DNA from 3 places in the Alteromonas sp. I10 genome. Region 3 is predicted to be linked to each of the others. Evidence: predicted binding sites of a transcription regulator. Region 3 holds the regulator's gene; each other region holds the start of a gene.
The links. Region 3 encodes sigma-54, which starts transcription at its own class of promoters, with help from an activator protein. Its sites were predicted from a motif close to GTTGGCACGNNNNTNGNNT; they were not measured.
Positions count from the first base shown of each region.

Region 1: the regulator sigma-54 is predicted to act here: its motif matches at 2,838-2,856, upstream of BZA03_RS00210 (flagellar assembly protein T N-terminal domain-containing protein).
Region 2: the regulator sigma-54 is predicted to act here: its motif matches at 2,571-2,589, upstream of fliE (flagellar hook-basal body complex protein FliE).

Region 1 is NZ_QJJN01000001.1:70,510-75,260, reverse strand. It holds gene BZA03_RS00235 (chemotaxis protein CheV) at 1-92, opposite strand, end outside; gene flgA (flagellar basal body P-ring formation chaperone FlgA) at 370-1,086, shown strand; gene flgM (flagellar biosynthesis anti-sigma factor FlgM) at 1,189-1,518, shown strand; gene flgN (flagellar export chaperone FlgN) at 1,558-1,989, shown strand; gene BZA03_RS00215 (LPP20 family lipoprotein) at 2,135-2,620, opposite strand; gene BZA03_RS00210 (flagellar assembly protein T N-terminal domain-containing protein) at 2,921-4,102, shown strand; gene BZA03_RS00205 (transglutaminase-like cysteine peptidase) at 4,323-4,751, shown strand, end outside.
Region 2 is NZ_QJJN01000001.1:109,827-114,577, forward strand. It holds gene BZA03_RS00400 (PAS domain-containing sensor histidine kinase) at 1-1,060, shown strand, start outside; gene BZA03_RS00405 (sigma-54 dependent transcriptional regulator) at 1,077-2,414, shown strand; gene fliE (flagellar hook-basal body complex protein FliE) at 2,656-2,991, shown strand; gene fliF (flagellar basal-body MS-ring/collar protein FliF) at 3,004-4,698, shown strand; gene fliG (flagellar motor switch protein FliG) at 4,711-4,751, shown strand, end outside.
Region 3 is NZ_QJJN01000003.1:242,618-247,368, reverse strand. It holds gene ptsN (PTS IIA-like nitrogen regulatory protein PtsN) at 18-461, opposite strand; gene hpf (ribosome hibernation promoting factor) at 475-762, opposite strand; gene BZA03_RS07940 (RNA polymerase factor sigma-54) at 793-2,274, opposite strand; gene lptB (LPS export ABC transporter ATP-binding protein) at 2,348-3,073, opposite strand; gene lptA (lipopolysaccharide transport periplasmic protein LptA) at 3,076-3,630, opposite strand; gene lptC (LPS export ABC transporter periplasmic protein LptC) at 3,599-4,177, opposite strand; gene kdsC (3-deoxy-manno-octulosonate-8-phosphatase KdsC) at 4,174-4,722, opposite strand; gene BZA03_RS07915 (KpsF/GutQ family sugar-phosphate isomerase) at 4,723-4,751, opposite strand, start outside.

The sequences.
Region 1 (4,751 bases), on a different contig from region 3:
TGGCGGCCGTTCAGTCTAAACAGCAGCAACTCTAAGCGATTCTGCCCAACAAGCTGCGTGCGCTGGTTTACTGAATCTAAAATCCCCGACATAGGTCACCTCTAAGTAATACTGGGCATGATCATTGCCTCTTATGATAAAGATAGACAATATCACTAAATTTTTGCAGGTCAAACGACAGAAAAATGACACTAAATAGCATTTTTCAGTCTTTAGTAGGGTTTATACCTTAACTTAGTCAATGATCCTGCGTTGACGCTCGTGCTTGTAAACCTTATGGATTTACTTTGGCTGTTATTTATTTGCACTAAGCAAACCGGCCGTATTAAGCATAGTCAATAACTTGTAAACTGAACACGAAAAGTCATGATGAAAAATATGAACGCCAAAACGCGCCTTACATTCACACGATTACTGTCATTGACCGTTTTCAGTGTGCTTTCTATGAACTGCTTGGCGACACAAACCAATCACAAACAGGTTGAAGAAGGCGCAAAACAATACCTAATAACTCAACTTGCTGATAATACGCAGGATACTAGCATTGATGTGTCTATTGTGAAGATAGACGATAGGATAAATATTCCTGACTGCCCAACTGGGTTCGAATACAATGCGTCGCAAGAAGCGCTGAGCCAATCGTATATATCAGTTAGAGTGAGCTGTAGAAATAATGAATGGTACCTTTTTACCAGCGGGCAAGTAACGCGTACCAAAGAAATTGTTGTCACTCAAGGCGCAATAAGTCCAGGAACCGTACTAACATCATCGAATCTCTCTCTGGCAAAAGTTGATGTAAGACGATTGCGCCATACCGCATTTACTGAGCTAGAAGCACTTATTGGGGCTAGAATAAAACGCCGAGTGACTGACGGACAAGCTATACAGTCAAATATGCTATGCTTTGTGTGCAAAGGCGACAGAATTACCATAACTGCTGAGGTAGCAGGTATGGAAGTGAAAACAGCCGGAATCGCTCAGCAAGACGGTGTTGTTGGTGACAATATTAAGGTAATTAATGCCAGTAGCCAAAAGGCGGTGATAGCAAGAGTCGCAAGCCCTGAAGAAGTCGTGATACACTTATAAACGAGGCAGCGAATATCTACTTTTTTGTTCACAATTTAGCTAAAGAAATTAGCCAAAAGGCCGATACACTTTACAGAGGCGAAAAAGTAGTGAGGACTAATTATGGCAATTAACAATATAAACAATGGGTTACCGAAAACACCCGTTGATAATGGAAAGGTTGCACAGCAAAACCAAACGCAGCAATCTCCACAGCAGGCATCAACACAGGCTGCGCAAACCGCATCAGTTCCGCGTCAGGATTCTGTATCGTTGACGCAATCTGCTCAGCAGCTCAACCAGGTTCAGAAGAAAGGTTCGGAAGCGCCTGTGAACCAAGATAAAGTCGATCGCCTTAAGCGAGCGATTCAAAGTGGCGAGTATAAAGTTAATCCTGAAGTGCTTGCCAACAAGATTGCAAAACTAGAAGGTGAGATTTTTGGCGCTAAATAGTGAGCGACAAAACTCGTAACTAACCAGAAGAGAGCTAACGTGACTGAACAAGCAAGCCAATTGACACAAGCACTAACAAAGCAAGTGGAGCAACTGTCTTCACTTGCAGTATTGCTTGAAAAAGAATTGCAACTTATCAGTTCGCGAGACGCAGAATCTTTAATGAACTTATTAGACGAAAAGATAGCACTGTTAACGTCTATTCAGGCTCTCGATGGAAGCATTGAGCGCACAATTAACGATCAAGGCTCAATGTCAGAAGAAGATGAAGCATTAATGGCTAATGCAAAGAAACTTCTGGACGATTGCAAATACCGCACGCAGGTCAATCAAAAAGCCGTAGAGCAAGGACAGCTACGCCTCACACACTTACGTAACTTGATGATGGAAGTGCGTGCCAAAGAATCGCTCACCTATGACAAAAAAGGAAAGCCGAAAGGCGGGACTTTAGGGTCGGGAGTGAGCGCCTAATTTTTTGCGATTTCAGTAAACCCCACTCAGCGAGCTTTAACCATTAAGCCTTAACCGGTAAAAGTAAATTATATCTCTGTGAATTTGCGCATGTTTTAAGACTTCACGATACAGCCACTTGCGCCCCCCCCCCTTTCGCTAACGTTTAATAATACTTAACATCCTTTACTCGGCGCGGTTTTGCGGTCGACAGATATATATCGTAAACCTGCTGCATATCTAAAGCGAGTTCGGTGACGTATGTATCTTCACCTACCGGATAGGCTTTTACGACTTCAGCGCCTCTAATGACCCCCTCTACAGATGCTCGCAATGTTTCGCTATCTATAACCAAGTGAGACAGAGACTGATTGCCTTCAATTTTTTGACCATAGACTTGTTCAGTGAGCTCTCGGTATGCATCTAATTTTGACGCTTTCATCGCCATTATAAGCTTCATGCTGTCGCTTTCGCCATGCTGAGAAGAAATCGGCGCATAGCCTACCGCCTTGAGCACGGGATAGCTTTCTGGTTCTATTGTTTCCCACTCAACGTGTTTATCAATAATGCCGCATCCACCAGTGCTTATTGCTAAACCAAGAAAGCAAGACAGCAGCAGCGATTTTGATTTATGTATTTTTTTCAAGCACATAGTTTCATTTCCAAATTACATTATTAATAAAATCAAATGTGTAGTTACGCTGCTCTCGTCGGTGGCAGCCTTGTAACTACGAGATACTGCCATACTCGCGGTAGCAGATTTTGACATATCTAAACTGACGCTTTTTACAAACCTTTAGCAAGATACGCGTTGCAAGATATGTGCAAGATATGCGCCCGATTGATTTAATGGCGACGAAACCACATCAACTGGCACTCTTTTCGCATACTTCGCTTCATAAACCGGGCGCTTTGCATAGCGCAGTTAGATAAAAACCTCCAGAGGTGTGCGGTGCGACATATTAGCAAAACAAAGCTGGTAACTATTTTAAATGCAGTCGTGGCGGTAATTTGCCTGTTTGCATTTTTGGTTGGGCAAGCAAATGCCGTGTGGTACGAGGCTACAGGACAGGCTGTGGTGCGAAATGGTGATAAGGAAACTGCCAGACATGCGGCTACCCAAGAGGCACTTAAGCAAGCCATGCTTTTTGCAGGCGCGTCAGTTCATAGTGTCGCCAAGCTTACAAATGGTCTTCTTAAAAATGAAGAGATGACCATTCGCTCTACCGGCGAAGTTGAACAATTGGAACTAGTTGATGAAGTTTATAGCGGCGATGTGATTACGGTAAGTATTCGCGCTGACATTTTTCCAAGAGGAAAAGTGTGTGCCGCACAAAATGACCAAAAACATTTCGCTACTACACATTTCAGGGTACGTAACAGAGCGCAGCTAACACAGGGTAATATTCCCAATTTCGATGCTTCATTCACCCAGCAGTTAGCGCAGGCCATGCGAAATAAAACTGAAAACCTAGATATTATCTATATCGCGCCACATACTGCAAAATTTGACAGTCGATATACTGACCAAAATGTACGCACGCTTTCAGCGCAAAGTAATACTCAATTTGTGCTGGTGGGCATGATAGATGATTTAAGCATGACACGGGAAGAGGCTTCGGTTTTTACACCGTGGCGTGAGGGTACTTCTCGACGCTCCTTTGCTATGACCATTCAAGTCTATGACGGCATTAATGGAGGCCTGTTGTTGACTAAGTCTTATCAGAATCAAGGAGAATGGACATTCGACAGATTCGAAGATGTAGATGAATTTTCGACGAAGTTTTGGCAGTCGCTTTATGGGCAAACTGTCAACGCGACAATAGCAGAAGCGATTGAAGACATAAAAGAAGCCACTGCATGCCAGCCAATGACAGGTAGAGTGATTAATGTTGCCGGCGATAAAATTTCTGTATCGTTAGGCAGAGATAATGGCATTTCTGAAAAAGATGAACTATACCTTTATCAAGCTAAAGAGATTGTCGATAACCGTGGCCGTAAATACTTACAGTACTCGCTATATCCTGGCAAATTTGTAGTGAGTAGTGCCTACGGTAATTCGTCTCTAGTAGTAAACGAAGGTGCAGGAATTATCGCAAACATTCAAGAACACGATTTTGTAGTAAAAAAATAGTCTTTCTCGATTTCCACTTTAGCATTCGAAATCATGGTTGGTTTATCAGCACAGCCATGTTATACCTATAACTACGTATAGCAAATTATACTTAAACTTTAGGTGAAGAAGGTTACGCTCGCCTATACTTTAGTATAACTAAAATAATGAAGTTATGACCCTTTCTCTATTTGCGTCGCACTGCTTAGCATTAGTGGCCCTGCTACTGGCTGGACAGCAAATGAAGGATCAGTATGTAATCGAGTTTCCAAAGCTTGAACAGGAAGTAAAAAATAAATTTGGAGCTGATAAAGCATCACACGTTGCAGCGCTAGAAGTTGCCCTACACGCTCTTGAAAGTAAGGGTGTCAAAGATCAATTGCTTGGTGTAAACGCTTTCTTTGATGAGCATATTCAGTATGCTACTGACGATATTGTGTTTAAAGAAAAAGACTACTGGGCAACCCCTTCTGAACTTTTTGGCCATTCTCGCGGAGATTGTGAGGATTATGCCATTGCAAAATACGTAGCTCTGCTACACTTAGGTATCGATAGTTCTAAACTTCGCCTAATTTATGTAAAAGCGAAGATTGGTAGAAGTCGAGTAACACAAGCACATATGGTTTTAGGATACTATGACTCCCCTTCATCGGATCCCCTTGTGCTAGAC
Region 2 (4,751 bases), on a different contig from region 3:
TGATGAATACGACCCCTCAAGCAGTGACGATATTTCGTCTTTACGGTTGCAGGCGAGTCGACTTGAGCACTTACTTCAGGTAATGCCTGCTGGCGTTATCGTTATAGACGGTAAAGGGATCGTGCGCCAAGCCAATGAACAAGCGAAAGCACTGTTAGGTGAACCGCTGGAAGAGGAAGTGTGGCGAAGTATTATCACGCGCTCATTCAAGCCTCGCGCTGACGACGGCCACGAAGTCTCACTTGTTGACGGTCGCCGAGTGAAGCTTTCTATCACGCCATTAGAAAATGAGCCTGGGCAATTAATTGTTATTACCGACTTAACCGAAACGCGGCAGCTGCAAGCACGCGTGAGTCATATGCAGCGCCTGTCTTCTCTCGGAAAAATGGTGGCATCCCTTGCTCACCAAATTCGTACGCCTCTTTCTGCGGCCATGCTCTATGCGTCTAATTTAACGCGCAAAGGCTTGGGACAAGAAGCACAAACTCAATTTGCAAACAAGCTAACTGACAGGCTTAAAGAGCTAGAGAGTCAGGTTAACGACATGCTGCTTTTCGCTAAGTCAGGGGAAGAACAAGTGGTCAGCCAAATTAGCTTGGGAGAGTTGTTTACTTCAATTGAAGGCAGTGCCCAAACCATGACGGCTCAAGCACAGCAAACGCTAACTTTTAGCGGCTTCGATAAAAACGTATCTATTACCGGTAATCTTACAGCGCTTCAAGGCGCGTTATTAAACCTTGTTCACAACGCGAGCCAAGTTACTCCGAAAGGGGAGTGCGTGCACGTAGAAACTGCAGTGTCTGATGAACGTTTGCATGTGGCCATTATAGATAAAGGTCCTGGCGTACCGGATAAACTCAAAAACAAAATTTTTGAACCGTTTTTCACAACTAAAACTCATGGCACGGGCCTTGGTCTTGCGGTGGTTAAATCCGTCGTAAACGCCCACAACGGTTTGCTTAGCGTATCAAATATGCCAGAAGGTGGGGCGTGCTTTAGTGTGTCTTTGCCGTGTGTGGTGAACGCTCAATCTTCACAAACATTGACTCATGTTGCGTAGGTCATAGGAGAGAATAATGTCTAAAACTACCATTTTAATTGTTGAAGATGACGCAGGATTACGCGAAGCACTCCTAGACACCCTTCTGTTAGGTAACTATGAGGTTGTTGCCGCTGACTGTGCTGAAGAAGCGTTAATGGTGCTGTCTTCGCGCTCCGTCGATTTAGTGGTAAGCGATATTCAAATGGGCGAAATGAGCGGTTTAACGCTACTTAAAAGTATCAAAACTAAGTACCCCAATATGCCGGTGCTATTGATGACAGCCTATGCCACTATTGATGATGCCGTGCAGGCAATGCGCGATGGCGCAACAGATTATCTATCCAAACCGTTTGCCCCAGAAGTACTGCTTAATTTAGTGGGACGCTACGCGCCGGCTCAAAAAATAGAGTCACGCACGCCTATTGTTGCTGACCCTTCAAGCTTGAAGTTACTTGAGCTTTCTCGCAAAGTCGCGAAGTCCGACGCCACTGTGATGGTAATGGGACCAAGCGGTTCGGGTAAAGAAGTGCTGTCTCGCTATATTCACGATCAGTCGCCGCGAAGTGATGCGCCATTTGTCGCCATCAACTGTGCAGCCATACCAGAGAACATGCTAGAAGCGACCTTGTTTGGTTACGAAAAAGGTGCGTTCACCGGCGCAATCCAAGCTTGCCCGGGTAAATTTGAACAAGCCCAAGACGGTACGCTGTTACTTGATGAAATAACCGAGATGGATTTGGCGCTTCAAGCTAAACTGCTACGCGTGTTACAAGAGCGCGAAGTAGAGCGTCTTGGCGGACGTAAAACCGTTAAGCTCAACGTCCGTGTTATTGCTACAAGTAACCGAGATTTGAGAAAAGCAGTGGATGCGGGAGAGTTCAGAGAAGATTTGTACTACCGCTTAAATGTATTCCCTATTGAGTGGCGCCCGCTATCGGAACGTCCGGGTGATATTGTCCCTCTCGCCGAACATCTGGTTCAGCGTCACGCTAGTTCTCAAGGGCTGGGTACTATCAGGTTAAGCGCAGCAGCACGCAATAAGCTGTCACAATACAGCTGGCCAGGGAACGTTCGCGAACTAGAAAACGTGGTTCAACGGGCGCTTATTTTATGCGAACACAATGAAATCGACGCCAGCGATTTAATGATTGACGAAGACATGACTGCACCTGTTGAGACACCGCAAGAGCATGTTGAAGATAATAGGCTAGGGTCTGAGCTGCGCTACCAAGAACATCAAATTATCCTCGATACATTGGTGTCGTGTAACGGCAAGCGTAAAGATGTGGCAGAAAAGCTCGGCATTAGTCCAAGAACCCTTCGTTACAAATTAGCGCGCATGCGCGAAGACGGTATTGAAGTGCCCGCATAAGGTCGCTTTCTACACTTTCGGTTTCCTCGTCCTTATCCGTCGCCTCTGTAGTAAAGAAGGCGGCGGTTTTTTGTTGCTCACACTAAGTCAAACGCCATAAATTTGGCTAACCCTCTTATTTTTGATTTATCTTCTTGATATGTATAGTTTTTTAAAGTTGGCAAGCCCTTTGCTAAATCCCCTCTATACATAAGTTATACGCCGATGTTCAGGCGGTCTCGAAAAAGCACTAGGAGTGGTTATGGACGTTAAAGCCAATAGTTTGTATCAAGAAATGCAGAACATGATTGGGCAAACTCGTCTTCAAGTTAATGAGCCTCAACAGCAGCCGCTTAGTGAAGTTAATAGCTCGGCAAGTGATTTCTCGACCATGCTAAAGAATGCGGTAGATGGTGTAAACGGCATGCAGCTCGAATCTAAAGACGCGCAGCAGCGTTTTGAAATGGGCGACCCTAACTTAAGCCTAGCTCAAGTTATGCTGACGAAAGAAAAGGCAGGCATTGCTTTTGAAGCCACTGTTCAAGTGCGTAACAAAGTACTTGAAGCCTATAAAACAATAATGAATATGCCGGTGTAGGTGGAGTAGGTTATGGCTGAAGCTACAGGTACAAACCTTACGGTTCCTGATCAAAATCAAGCAGTGGACAATGAGCCAGAAAACAAATCTGGTTTTATGGACACTTTAGGTAGCGCAGATATGATGCGCCAAATGGCCCTTGTGGTTGTTTTGGTAATCTGCGTCGCCATCGCTATTTTTATTCTTATCTGGTCGCAAGAACCTGATTACCGTCCACTTGCGAAAATGGAAACCCAAGAGCTTATTGAAACCCTCGATTATATGGATGCAAACCAAATCGACTATAAGCTTGAAGGCAATATTGTTTACGTAAGAAGTGACGAATTCCAAAACATCCGTTTAGGCATGACCCGCCAAGGGTTAACAAAGGCCTCTGATGCCGGTACAGATATCATTATGCAGGATATGGGGTTTGGCGTGAGCCAGCGTGTTGAGATGGAACGTCTAAAACACGCCCGCGAGCAACAAATCGCGGCTACCATCGAAGATATCGCGAGCATTCAAAAAGCCCGTGTCTTGTTAGCTATGCCTAAAGAGAACGTATTTGCGCGAAGAGAGAAGAAAGCGTCGGCAACCGTTGTGCTAACGGCTAAGCGCGGTGCCGTTATTGCAGGTGAAGAGGTTGATGCTGTTGTCGATATTGTGGCGTCTGCAGTGCAAAACATGGAGCCGTCTAAGGTAACCGTAACAGACAGCAATGGTCGTCTGCTTAACTCAGGCTCTCAAGATTCTATGAGTGCTCGTGCCAGAAAAGAATACGAGATTGAGCGCCAGCGTGAGCAAGAGTACTTAGAAAAAATTGACGCGATACTGATTCCAGTATTGGGCATAGGTAACTACACAGCACAAGCTGACGTTACCATGGACTTTACAGCTATGGAACAAACACAGCGTAGCTACAACCCTGATTTACCTGCGGTTCGCAGTGAAATGATAATGGAAGAAAACAGCGTAGGTGGCGGTGTTGGCGGTATTCCTGGTGCACTGTCTAATCAGCCTCCGTTAGATTCTAATATTCCAGAAAATGCAGTGGGCGGCAGTCAACAAACTATGCCTGGGCGCACAGCAAAAGAGTCTACGCGCAACTACGAACTTGATACCACTATCAGTCATACCAAGAAACAGACAGGGGTTATTCGCAGATTAAGTGTATCTGTGGCGGTGGACTATACCCAAGTTGCGGGTGAAGACGGTGCGATGACGCCAACACCGCGTAAACAAGAAGAGATTCTCAACATACGTAGGCTTTTACAGGGCGGCATTGGCTTTGACGTTACCCGTGGTGATTCGTTAGAAGTTGTAAGCGTGCCCTTTACTCGGATGGACGCAGGGGAAATTGAAGACGCGCCTATTTGGGAGCAGCCCGGATTTCTACCAATTCTTAAGCTAGTTGTTGGTGGCTTGGTTATAATAGTGCTTATCATCTTCGTGATTCGTCCTATGCTACGTCGTCTTATTAATCCTGATGAGTCGAACGACGCCGATGAATTTGATGCAGATGAGGGCTTAGATTTAGGCGATGACACCATTAGCATGTTAACGTCTGACTTTGACGAAGGACAGGTAGGTTTTGCGCCAGATGGTTCACTCATGCTGCCTGACCTGCACAAAGATGAAGATGTACTTAAAGCTGTACGTGCCCTTGTGGCCAATGAACCTGAGTTATCAGCCCAAGTAGTGAAGGGCTGGTTAATGCAAGACGAGTAGTGAGATAAGATTATGGCTGAAGAACTTGCCAATGTTGACGAGCCGTCATACGA
Region 3 (4,751 bases):
TAATAGGCGCTTAATGTTTAACTTAATGCAGATAGAATATCGTCGCTTGTCGTTGCGCGACGTATTGCTTTAATCGTTTCTTTGTCGCTTAGTTTACCAGCCACGGTGGCCAGCGTTTGAAGGTGTCCTTCGGTCTGTTCCTCGGGAACGAGTAGCGCAAAAAAGATGTCTACGGGTTTCTCGTCAAGGGCGTCAAAGTCGATTGCTGGAGTGCTGGTTACAACAATGGCAATCACTTTCTCAAGGCCCGGTAGGCGTCCGTGGGGCAGGGCGATACCATTGCCAATGCCTGTACTACCCATACGCTCTCGAGCCATCAAACTGTTGAGTACCGTTGCCTGATCAATGTTCTCGTTTTGCTTGGCAGCGATATCAGCGATGATCTCAAGAATTCGCTTTTTACTATTACACTGAACCGCACACTCGGTGCGGTCCAGACTTACGATGGCTTGTATATCCATGCTTAATTAACTACTAATGTTTTTTCAGTTTTTCCTTATGCTTGATTACCTGCCGGTCGAGTTTATCAACCATGCTGTCAATCGCCGCATACATGTCGGTATTTTCTGAGGATGCGAATACTTCAGCGCCACTTAAATGAACGGTCGCTTCGGCTTTTTGATTTAATTTTTCAACGTTCAGGATGACATGCACATTAGAAATGTGATCAAAGTGACGTTCAAGTTTGCTGAACTTCGTATCGACATAATTACGCAAAGAGTCGGTGATTTCGACATGATGACCAGTAAGGTTGATTTGCATATTTCGTCTTCCTTATATTATTAAGCCCGATTAAATAAGGCTTTTGCGTTGGTTCGACGGCGGGATCGACAACGATTCCCGGTACTTTGCTATTGTTCGCCGGGCAACTTTAATGCCTTGTTCGGCCAACAATGAAGCAATCTTGCTATCACTTAGCGGCTTGCTAGGCTTTTCAGCGGCCACTAATTTCTTGATCAATGCACGAATCGCTGTAGATGAACATTCACCACCAGACTCTGTTGCAACGTGGCTTGAGAAGAAATACTTCAATTCGAAGATTCCACGTGGCGTATGCATGTACTTTTGCGTTGTCACTCGCGAAATAGTGGATTCGTGCATATCTACCATTTCTGCGACATCATTTAGCACCATTGGTTTCATCATTTCCGGGCCGTGCTCAAAAAAGCCCATTTGCTGCTGCACAATGCAGTTTGCAACCTTCATTAAGGTTTCGTTACGAGATTCAAGGCTCTTTATGAACCACTTAGCCTCTTGCATGTGTGAGCGGATGAATTGTGAATCGCTACTATTCTTGGCACGGCGACTCATTGCAGCGTATTGTTGATTTACGCTTAACTTAGGCAGACTGTCGGGGTTCAGCTCAACCACCCAACGGCCATTTTTCTTGGTTACTGAGACATCAGGAATAACGTACTCAGGCTCTTTAGTAACTAAAGCACTACCTGGGCGAGGATTCAAGGTTTGCAGTAAACGCATTGCCTCGCGTAGCTGATCTTCTTTCAATCGGCTTTTACGCATAAGCGTACGATAGTCTTTGCTGCTCAGTAAGTCAGAGTACTCTTCAATCAGTTGCTTTGCTTCAGCAAGCCACGGTGTGTCTTCTGAAAACTGGCGCAATTGCACCATCAAACATTCTTGTGGAGAGCGAGAGCCAGAACCAATAGGGTCGAACATCTGAATGCGCTTAAGCACACATTCTATTTCGTCCATTTCAATCGGCTCTTCCATATCATCATCGTTAACCGCTTCTAAAATATCGTCAAGGGTAACGGTTAAATAACCTGACTCGTCAATAGAGTCGATGATTGCTGTAGCGATTGCGCGATCGGTATCCGAGAAATGGGTAAGGCGCATTTGCCAAAGAAGGTGCTCTTGAATATCTTCAGTAGTCTCACCTTGGAAGATTTGCTCGTCGTCATTGGATGGACCTGGAGCTGGAGAAGATGAAGCAGAATAGTATTCGTCCCATGTGCTGTCGATTGGCAGCTCATCGGGAAGATCGTTTTTCTCAAGTGCATCGCCGGCTTCTAATGTGTCACTAGATGCAGAAGCAGTGGCCTCAGAGCCGCTGTCATCGTTGTCGATATTGTTCTTTTCTAGTTGCGGCTCGTCGTTACCTTCTTCAACTTCTAATAGCGGATTAGAATCGAGCGCTTCTTGGATCTCTTGTTGAAGATCAAGTGTAGAAAGCTGCAGCAGTTTAATGGCCTGCTGAAGCTGTGGTGTCATGGTAAGTTGTTGGCTAAATTTTAGCTGTAAAGATGGTTTCATCTACGTCTTATTTAAATGCTCTAAATTGAATATACCAGAGCGAAACTGAAAAATGACAATTCGGTTACATTAACTATAGCCTGAATTGTTCGCCTAGGTATACATCCCTTACTTTTTGATTACTTAAAACCTGTTCCGCCGTTCCTTGCGCAATAAGCTCGCCATGACTCACAATGTACGCCTTTTCACAAACATCCAATGTCTCTCGTACGTTATGGTCCGTGATAAGGATTCCAATCCCCCTATCGCGAAGATGTTGTATTATCTTCTTTATATCATTAACTGATATTGGATCAACACCAGCAAATGGTTCGTCTAACAAAATAAATTGCGGTTTTGCTGCCAGAGCGCGGGCAATCTCAACGCGACGGCGTTCGCCCCCTGACAAACTCATCCCCGTACTATTACGTATATGGTTAATATTAAATTCATCAAGTAGCGCATCTGCTTCTTCTTCTTGCTGTTGTGAATTTAAATCTTTACGGGTTTGCAAAATGGCCATGATATTTTCATGCACGGTGAGCTTTCTGAAAATAGAGGCTTCCTGCGGTAGGTAGCCAATTCCGCGGCGTGCACGCTCGTGCATGGGCTGATGAGTTAGCTCATTGTCGTCGATTTCAATCTTACCTTTATCCAGATTCACTAAACCAACAATCATGTAGAATGTGGTGGTCTTACCAGCGCCATTTGGGCCAAGAAGACCAACAATTTGACCCGTTGAGACAGACAGGCTTACATCTCGTACAACCTGTCTTGACTTGTAAGCCTTAGCAAGATTTTTAGCGCTCAAAGTTGCCATTGCTATTCATTGCCCTCGTTGTCTTTTTTGTCTTTCTTAGACGAAGTTTTGCGAATGGTCTCAGGTGTGAATACTGTGGTCACTCGACCCTCACCATCCTTACCTGCGCCGCCAGTCGCTAGCAATTGCTCGGTAATCATATCGAACGTGATGTTGTCACCCTGTACTTTACTGGTGTCTTGTTTCAACTCTGCGTTTCCGGCAAGAGAAATCGTTCGGTTCACCACTTCATAGCGTATTTCATTAGCTTTTGCTGAAACTGGCGTGCCGTCTTCCAATTGCTGGGAATAGCTTGCAGGCTTCCCTCTAGCAATAAATATTTCACGACCACCACCGTCAGTGGCAATTACTTCCACTTCGTCAGCTTCAATAACCAAAGAGCCTTGAGTTATGAGTACGTCGTCTTTGTACAACGCGGTTTTATTTTTACCGTCGATAAACTGGGTGTTCGAGCCTATTTTTATGGGCTGCGAAAAATCATCTTCACTGGCGTGTACCGCACCGCTAGCGATGGCAAGCAATAAACTAGTTGCTAGGGGAATAAGTGGTTTGTACATGATCTAAAAGCTCGTATTCTTGTGTGCGTAAATTCGCGTTAAACCCATTACTTAAAATGACATATTGGGTGCCCAGTATTTCAACGGGTTGGTCAGATGTCATTTGCTTGGTTTCTAAATTAATTTGAATGTACTCGGTCGATATACTTCTGACAAAGTCATCGCCAGTTTGGTTCTCAATATTAACTTGGTTTTCCAGCTGGATTAGCTCGTTATTGTATAGTGTACCTTCATCAGCGGTTACCACCCATGGTGATGACGCGTTTTCTGTATAAAGGGTGTATTTAGGTTGCTGAAACAATACAAAGCCAAGCTGGTCGTAATGCTCCATCGACTCTGCAAATACTTTGTGATTTAACTCACCGTCTTGATTGTACAGCGTAGTGGTTAGATTTTTTGCTTTGTAGGCGGGCTTTAGCGCATCGTTTTCACGATTCCCCTGCGTTTCAGGCTGCTCTTCCATCCACGTAGGGATGTACATCAGCATCGCCAGAATAAATAGCGCCGATATACTTAATCCTAAGCGATTAAAGCCAAACAGACTCATACACTAGCTCCAAAAATCTCATTTGCTATCCCTTTGGCCTGCAAAATGGTATCCGATATTTCTCGGACAGCGCCAAACCCACCGGGAAGGGTCGTAATCCAGTTTGCTTGTTTTGCTACGTAAGGATGGGCATCGGCAACCGCAATTTTAACCGCAACGTGCTTGTACATACCCGTATCTGGCATGTCATCACCTACCGCAGCCACTTCGTCAGTGTTTAACTCAAGGCGTTTCATCAGGTCACTAAGCGCGTCTGCTTTATTCTCTTCGCCTTGAATTATATGTGCAACATTCAGTGCCTTCATTCTATTTTCAACAATGGCAGAGCGACGTCCAGTAATAACCGCGACATTCACTCCATTGCTCACTAGCGCTTTTACACCATATCCATCACGGGTATGGAATGCTTTAAGTTCTTCACCGTCGTTACCTAAGTAAATTCGGCCATCTGAGAACACACCATCAACGTCGCATACCAGCAACTTTATCTTGGCTAGTTTTGCGAAAAGCGAGTCATTTATTTCCGTGTACAAGGTGGTTGTCATTTAAAGCACTCCTGCTTTTAGTAGCATAT